DNA from 2 places in the Gordonia sp. DT218 genome. Region 1 is predicted to be linked to the other one. Evidence: predicted binding sites of a transcription regulator. Region 1 holds the regulator's gene; the other holds the start of a gene.
The links. The regulator LexA, encoded in region 1, represses DNA repair genes until DNA is damaged. The targets are predictions, from matches to a motif close to CGAACANNTGTTCG.
Positions count from the first base shown of each region.

Region 2: a site for LexA is predicted at 1,292-1,305, ahead of ACPXCG_RS15915 (DUF222 domain-containing protein). Genes of this name have one in related genera too.

Region 1 covers NZ_JBNCNS010000005.1:305,593-309,454, forward strand. The annotation lists gene ACPXCG_RS19700 (putative PEP-binding protein) at 1-1,126, shown strand, start outside; gene lexA (transcriptional repressor LexA) at 1,141-1,899, opposite strand; gene ACPXCG_RS19710 (LysM peptidoglycan-binding domain-containing protein) at 2,137-2,688, shown strand; gene nrdR (transcriptional regulator NrdR) at 2,792-3,283, shown strand; gene hrpA (ATP-dependent RNA helicase HrpA) at 3,386-3,862, opposite strand, start outside.
Region 2 covers NZ_JBNCNS010000004.1:115,043-118,904, reverse strand. The annotation lists gene ACPXCG_RS15915 (DUF222 domain-containing protein) at 41-1,276, opposite strand; gene gluQRS (tRNA glutamyl-Q(34) synthetase GluQRS) at 1,416-2,339, opposite strand; gene ACPXCG_RS15905 (ATP-dependent DNA ligase) at 2,442-3,497, shown strand; gene ACPXCG_RS15900 (DNA polymerase domain-containing protein) at 3,499-3,862, shown strand, end outside.

The sequences.
Region 1 (3,862 bases):
ACGTCTCGGAGGTCCGACGAGTCACACGGCGATCATCGCCCGTCAGTTGGGGATTCCGTGCGTTGTCGCAGTCGGCCGGCTCGCGACCGTGGCCGTCGGCACCAGAGTGCTCGTCGACGGTACGGCGGGCACTCTGGAGATCGAACCCGACGAGGCGAAGGCGCTCGCCGGTGTCGACGAGAGCCGCCGCAAAGCTGCTGCGGTGGCGTCGTGGACGGGCCCTGGGGCGACCGCGGACGGACATCGGGTCTCGGTGCTCGCGAACGTCGCCGACGGGGCGTCGGCACGGACCGCATCCGGCTATCCGGTCGAGGGGGTCGGGCTGTTCCGCACGGAGCTGGCGTTCCTCGATCGCGCCGAGGCGCCGACGATCGCCGAGCAGACGACGCTGTACCGCGAGGTGATCGACGCGTTCGCCGATCAGAAAGTGGTGATCCGGACGCTCGACGCCGGGTCGGACAAGCCGCTGAAATTCGTGACCCAACTGAATGAGGCCAATCCGGCGCTGGGCGTCCGGGGCAATCGCATCGCCATCGACCATCCCGATATCCGCGCGGCGCAGCTCGATGCGATCGCGGCCGCCGCGCAGGAGGGCGGAGCCACGCCGTGGGTGATGGCCCCGATGATCGCATCGCCTTCCGAGGCAGCGGAATTCGCGGGCGAGGTGCGTCGCCGTGGGTTGGTCGCGGGGGTGATGGTCGAGGTGCCGGCTGCCGCGATCCTGGCTGCGGCGATCCTGGCGGAGGTCGACTTCGTCTCGATCGGCACCAACGATCTGACGCAGTACACGATGGCCGCCGATCGGATGTCGGCCGAACTCGCCACGCTGACGGATCCGTGGCAGCCGGCCGCGCTCGCGCTGATCGACATGGTCGCCCGCGCCGGTCAGGCGGCGGACAAGCCGGTCGGGGTGTGCGGTGAGGCGGCCGCCGATCCGTTGCTGGCGTGTGTGCTCGTCGGCATGGGTGTCAGTTCGTTGTCCGCGGCGCCCGCCGCGGCTGCCCCGGTCGGCGCACGCCTCGCGGAGGTGACTCTCGACCAATGCCGGTCTGCCGCACAAGCGGTGCTGACGACCGCCGGTCCCGCCGAGGCCCGTGCGGTCGCGTCGGCGGCGCTCGACGGCTGACCCTCAGGCGACCCTCACACGCGCCGCATCACCGTGACGACCTTGCCGAGGATCGCGGCCTCGTCGCCGGGGATGGGATCGAAGAGCTCGTTGTGCGGCATCAGCCAGACGTGACCGTCCTTGCGCTTGAACGTCTTCACGGTCGCCTCGCCGTCGATCATTGCTGCGACGATGTCGCCGTTGTCTGCGACGTTCTGTTGCCGGACCACCACCCAGTCGCCGTCGCAGATGGCGGCGTCGATCATCGACTCGCCGACGACGCGCAGCAGGAACAGCGATCCCTCACCGACCAGTTCTCGCGGGAGCGGGAACACGTCCTCGACGGCCTGCTCCGCCAGGATCGGTCCGCCGGCGGCGATCCGACCGAGGACGGGCACGAAGGTCGGCGTGGGCAGCTCCTGACCGTCGGCGAGTCCGGCAGCGGCACCGCCCGGCGGGGTGTGGTCGCCGTCCTGGATGTTCACCGCACGCGGCCGGTTGTGATCGCGCTTGAGCAATCCCTTGCGTTCCAGGGTGCGGAGCTGATGCGCCACCGATGACGTCGAGGTCAGTCCGACCGCGTCGCCGATCTCGCGGATACTGGGCGGATAGCCACGCTCCCGCACGGACTGGCGGATGAACTCCAGGACCCCGCTCTGGCGTGCGGTGAGGGCTGTCTCCGCGAACTCGGGGTCGGCGACGACAGGTGCCGGATCGGACGACTCGTCGGGGGCGTCTACGCTCTCGTGGATCGCGCGGGAGGCTCCGCGCCGCCCGCCGGCCTTGTCGCTCATCGCTGAGTCCTTCCTGTCGGCTGTTGCATCGTCGGCTGTCGCCGAATCGGGTTCGTCTCGCAAAATTGCTGGTCGATCGCGTGTCTCACGGCCGAGGTTAACCGAACCGGCCGACAGGTTCAAACATTTGTTCGACGCGTGTCGAGACTTTGTCGGCGCATCGTGCTACAAATCGAACATGCGTTCCATCGAACATGTGATCGAGGGGACGGCCGATTCGGATCCCAGGAGGACACGATGAGCACAGCCACCTTGACCCGTGAGGCGTCGACCCGCGAGACGCTCGTGCGCGATCTGCCGAGCAGCGGGACCCGGTCCCGCGAGACACCGACGCGCGCGCCGCGACGGCCGGTCACGTCGGGCGTCGGCACGCGTCCCCGGCGCGCCGCCAGGGTCGAGCCGACCCGTCCGGCCGACCGACGTCCGGCCGGGCGTTACAACCCGGGCACGACGATCGTCGGCACCCGGTGTGCGGCACCGGCGGACGATCGGCGGGTCTATGCCCGCCGTCGTGCGGCCGCACTGGCGGTGCTGGTCGGGGGTGCACTGGCCGCGCTCGTCTGGGTCGTCGCCATCGTGGGGACGAACTACGCCGCGTCCGTCGCCCCGCAACCGGTGGGCACCGAGGTGGTGCATGTGCGGCAGGGCGACTCCCTGAGCTCGATCGCCGATCGGGTGGCGCCGGATCTGCCGCGCCAGTCGGTCATCGATCAGATCGTCGAGCGCAACGCCCTGCCCGCCTCGGGCCTCCATGTCGGGCAGGCGCTGATCGCGCCCGCATACCGCTGAGCAACGGACGGTATCCTCCATGGCACAGGTTCCAGCCGGGAACCGGCACGGCGTAGCGAGCATCCGGTGCGCCGGAGTGTCCCGAGATGTGCGTGAGGACAACATGCGCTGCCCGTTTTGTAAGAACGAAGACACCAAGGTCATCGACTCGCGTGTCGCCGATGAAGGGCAGGCGATCCGACGGCGCCGTTCGTGTGCGGAGTGTGGTCGCCGGTTCTCGACGGTGGAGAGCGCCGTGCTGTCGGTGGCGAAACGCAACGGGGTCACCGAGCCGTTCAGTCGTGAGAAGGTGATGCGCGGAGTTCGTCGGGCGTGCCAGGGCCGCGCGGTGGCCGAAGACGCGCTCGCCCAGCTCGCGCAACAGGTCGAGGATGCCGTTCGCGCATCCGGATCGGCCGAGATCCCCAGCAACGAAGTGGGATTGGCGATCCTCAAGCCGCTGCGTGAGCTCGACGAGGTGGCCTACCTCCGATTTGCGTCGGTGTACCGCTCGTTCGACTCGCTCGAGGACTTCCAGCGTGAGATCGATGACCTGCAGGGCGACTTGACGCACGGGAAGACAGTGGACGCCACGGGGTCGATCGTCTCGGAATGACGGCGCCCGGGCGATGTGCGCTCGGACATGCGCTCAGCGGAACCCGTCCAGAGAGCTCAGCGGAACGCGTCCAGAAAGCTCAGCGGAACGCGTCCAGAGAGCTCAGCGGAACGCGTCCAGAAAGCGGAGCGCTCGCTTCTCGGAGATCGGATAGGCGGTACCGAGGCGCTGCGAGAACAGACCGACCCGCAGTTCCTCGACCATCCAATGTGCGTACTCGTTGAAGGCATCGCGCCGACCGACGGGGAGCTGGGCGACTCGCTGATTCCAGTGCGCGATCACGCGGTCGACCGCGGCCAGGGCATCGCGATCGCGGCTCGATGATGCCAAGAGGTCGGCCAATCGGTTCTCCGCCGCCTGAAGGTATCGGGGGATCTCGGTGAGATATGTGCGTGGGGTGGCCGCCACGAATCCGTCGAAGACGAGATTTTCCAGTTGCTCGGACACGTCGTCGGCCGCGACGGACCCGCTGTCCTGCTCGATCTCCGATCGGAGCGGGGCCAGATGTCGGAGAACGTCGGTGGCGAGCGCGAAGTACTCGGGGGCCGCGTCCGTCACGGTCGATCGGATCTGGTCGCG
Region 2 (3,862 bases), on a different contig from region 1:
CGAGTGGCCGACGAACGTGGTGAGGAGGCGTATCGAGACCTCAGGCGGCGATGTTGTCGAGGTGCATGGTGCGTCGGTGGTAGGCGGGCAGCGGTTTTCGGTGCGGGTCAACGGCGCTCGGTGGGATCAGCCAGGGGTGGCGGTCGGTGCCGAGGGCGATGTCCCACCTGTGGGCGTGGACCTGGGCGTGGCAGGACGGGCAGAGCAGGCAGCCGTTGTCGAGGTCGGTGGGTCCGCCGTCGCTCCAGAACACCATGTGGTGCACGTGTGCCCAGGAGGCGGGTGCCCCGCATTTGATGCAGCACTGGTCGCGAGCGATGATGGCTTTGCGTTGGTGTGGGGTGAATAGGCGTTGTTCAAAGCCCATGTCCAGTGGTGCCCGGTTGCCGTCGATGATGATCTCGGTGATGCCTGCATCACAGGCCAGCATTTTTGCGGTGGCCTGTGATAGCGGGCCGAGCCATGGCAGTGACGCGAGGTCGGGGGTGTCGACGGGGATGGTGAGGTTGATGTGGGTTTTCGGGGCGGTCATGAATGGTGTGTTCGCGCAGGCGGCGGCGTCGAGGATCTGTTCGAGTGCGTCGGCGCGTTGCTGACCGGGGGTGCGGGCGTCGGGGGAGCCGTCGGGTTCGGGTCGTGCCTGGGTGAGTGAGTCGATGGCGGCGGTGATTTTCTCGCCGATCACGATGTCGAGGTCACCAGAGACTTTCACTCGCCCATCCGTGGTCGGGACGACGTTGAATTCGTTGAGTCGGCGGTCCTCACCGGCGGGCAGGCCGCCGGTGCTGGCGGCGACCTGGTTACCGAGCCCACGTGCGACCTTCTCGATCTCTTTCGGCGCGGCTCCGGACAGCGCGTGGGCGATCAGCGCCTGCTCGTGTTCGAGGCGTTCCTCATCACAGAGTCCGTCGGCGGCGCGACGCATGATGTGCACCATGCCGGCCACGATCGCATCGACATGCTCACCGGAGAACACGCCATCGTCGGCGTAGCCCGGCAGCCGTTGCAAGGCTGTCAGTGCTGTACCGATTCGCAACCAGCGCGAGGCGACCCCGGGTGCGGCACCCATCTCGATCAGCAGGTTGCGCGTCGTGCCGCCGGACTGCCGTGCCACCCCCAATCGATCCAACGCACTGGCATGCGCCGCCAACAGGTGATCGACAATATTACGCAGTTCCAGCAACGCCTTGGTGGCGTCGAACACCTGCCGCCCCGACGCCGCATCGGCGACGGTGACCTCACGCGCACAAGCAATGATCGAGCTGATCTCCCCCATGCCATCCAGGGTACTCGAACATGTGTTCGAGTCAAGGAAAACTTCTGTGCCGCAGTTTGTTTCGACAGAAATCTACGGCGGACAACCTTCCGATTCTACCGACAGGCTCCGACAGTTCCGACGTCGAGCAATTCTCTAATCACTCCCACTCATCAGCCGTCAGAATCCACGGCTCGCGAGGCAGTGCATCGGGACGGAATCGCTCGCTCAGCATCGCGATGTCGACCACCTCGCCACGATCGGCAAGCCGCAACGACTGCGCGATGTGCGAGAGCACCTGTGCCGCAGTCACTTCGCGCTCGGCGAGGTCGGCGAGGGTGACCGCACCATCGCGTTTGCTCAGTCGAACGTGATCGGGATTGAGCACCATCGGTACGTGTGCATAGGTCGGAGGCGTGTGTCCCAGCAGCGATGCGAGGTAGGCCTGCCGAGGCGCGGACGAGAGGAGATCGTCGCCGCGGACCACCTGATCGACGCCTTGCGCCGCGTCGTCGACGACGACGGCGAGGTTGTAGGCGGGTGTGCCGTCGTTGCGTTGGATGACGAAGTCGTCGACCACGCCCGCGTAACTGCCGTGCAGCAGATCGGACACGCTGAACAGCTCGGCGTCGGTGCGCAGGCGGATCGCCGGCGGACGACCCGTGGCGCGACGTTCGGCTCGCTCGGCATCGGTGAGGACGCGACAGGTGCCGGGATACGCGCCCTGCGGAGCATGCGGCGCCGACGGCGCCTCGAGGATCTCGCGGCGGGTGCAGAAGCACTCGAAGGTACACCCGCGGTCTCGGAGCCCGTCGATCACCGACTGATAAGTGGCGAGGCGCGTCGACTGGTAGACCACGGGTGGGTCCCAATCCATCCCCAGAGCTGTCAGATCGGCGAGTTGCCGACGATCGGCGCCGACGGCGGTGCGGTCAAGATCCTCCATCCGGATGAAGAACGAGCGACCAGTGGTCCGGGCGAACAACCAGGCCAACACGGCGGTTCGAAAGTTGCCGAGGTGCAGGTCACCGGACGGCGACGGCGCGTACCGTCCCGCCGGCCGGAAGGTGTCTCCCTGGTCCATTGCGCAAGACACTACTGTCCCCGCCGGCCCCGCTGGTCGAGCAGCTCGGCGAGCGTAGCGAGTCAGGCATGTCGAGACCGCTCCGCACGTACCATGAGATCCGTGGACCTCCCGGTAATGCCACCGATCGCGCCGATGCTCGCCAAAGCCGTCACGTCGGTTCCCGACCAGCCCGACGGCGATCCGGTGTGGTCGTACGAACCCAAGTGGGATGGCTTTCGTGCGTTGATCTTTCGCGATGGTGACGAGGTCGCCATCGGTTCGCGCGGCGGCAAGGATCTGGCGCGCTACTTCCCGGAACTCGTCGCGGCGGCCAAGGCCGAGCTGCCCGAGAAAGCAGTGGTGGACGGCGAAATCGGGGTGCCGGCGCTGATCGGCGAGACGCACCGGTTGGACTGGGACTCGCTGGCGCAGCGCATCCATCCCGCGCAATCGCGGGTCACGATGCTGGCGGAGAAGACACCGGCGATCTTCATCGGTTTCGACGCGCTCGCGCTGGGCAAGGCGAGCGTTGTGGGCGAGCCGTTCCCGGTACGTCGTGAGGCCTTGCTGCAGGCGATCGACCCGGCCGTCGGTGCCGACCGGCGACTGCGGGTGAGCCGCGTGACCGCTGATCCGGCGCTGGCGACCGACTGGTTCACCGCCTTCGAGGGCGCCGGTCTCGACGGCGTGGTGGGCAAGAAGCTCGACGGCCGATATGTCGAAGGCAAGCGGGAGATGGTCAAGGTCAAGCACAAGCGCACCGCCGACTGCGTCGTCTTCGGCTATCGCGTGCACAAGAGCGGCACCGGACTCGGCTCCATGCTGCTGGGGCTCTACGCCGATGGCGAGATGCGGATGGTCGGCGGGGCCGGCGCGTTCTCGGATGCCAAGCGCATCGAACTGCAGGAGATGTTCGAACCGATGCGCACCGATCCGGACAAACCCAGCCCGGGCGAACCGACGCGGTGGCGATCGGAGAAGTCGGGTGAGTGGATTCCGATCCGTCCGGAGCTCGTGGTCGAGGTCGCCTATGACCAGATGGAGAACCACCGCTTCCGGCACACCGTGAAGTTCATCCGATGGCGCCCCGACCGCGAGCCGGAGAGCTGCACCTACGACCAGCTCGAGGTCCCGCTCACCTACGACCTGCACGATGTGCTGGAAGGAGCCTCCTGACATGGCATCCCGGTCGCCCGCGGAGGAACTCGACGTCGACGGCGTCGCCGTGCGGATGAGCAATCCGGACAAGATCTACTTTCCGGAACTCGGCGAGGACGGCGGCCGCAAGAGGGATCTCGTCGGCTATTACCGCGAGATCGCACTGCAGGGCGCGATCATGACCGCGGTACGCGATCGGCCGACCTTCTTGCAGCGCTTCCCCGACGGGGTCGAGGGGGAGGAGATCTATCAGAAGCACATCGCGAAGAAGCGGCCCGACCACGTCGAGTCCACCCGGATCGTGTTCCCTTCGGGCAGAACGGGTGACGCGATCAAGCCGACCGTTCCCGCCGACATCGTGTGGGGCGCCAACCTGGGCACGT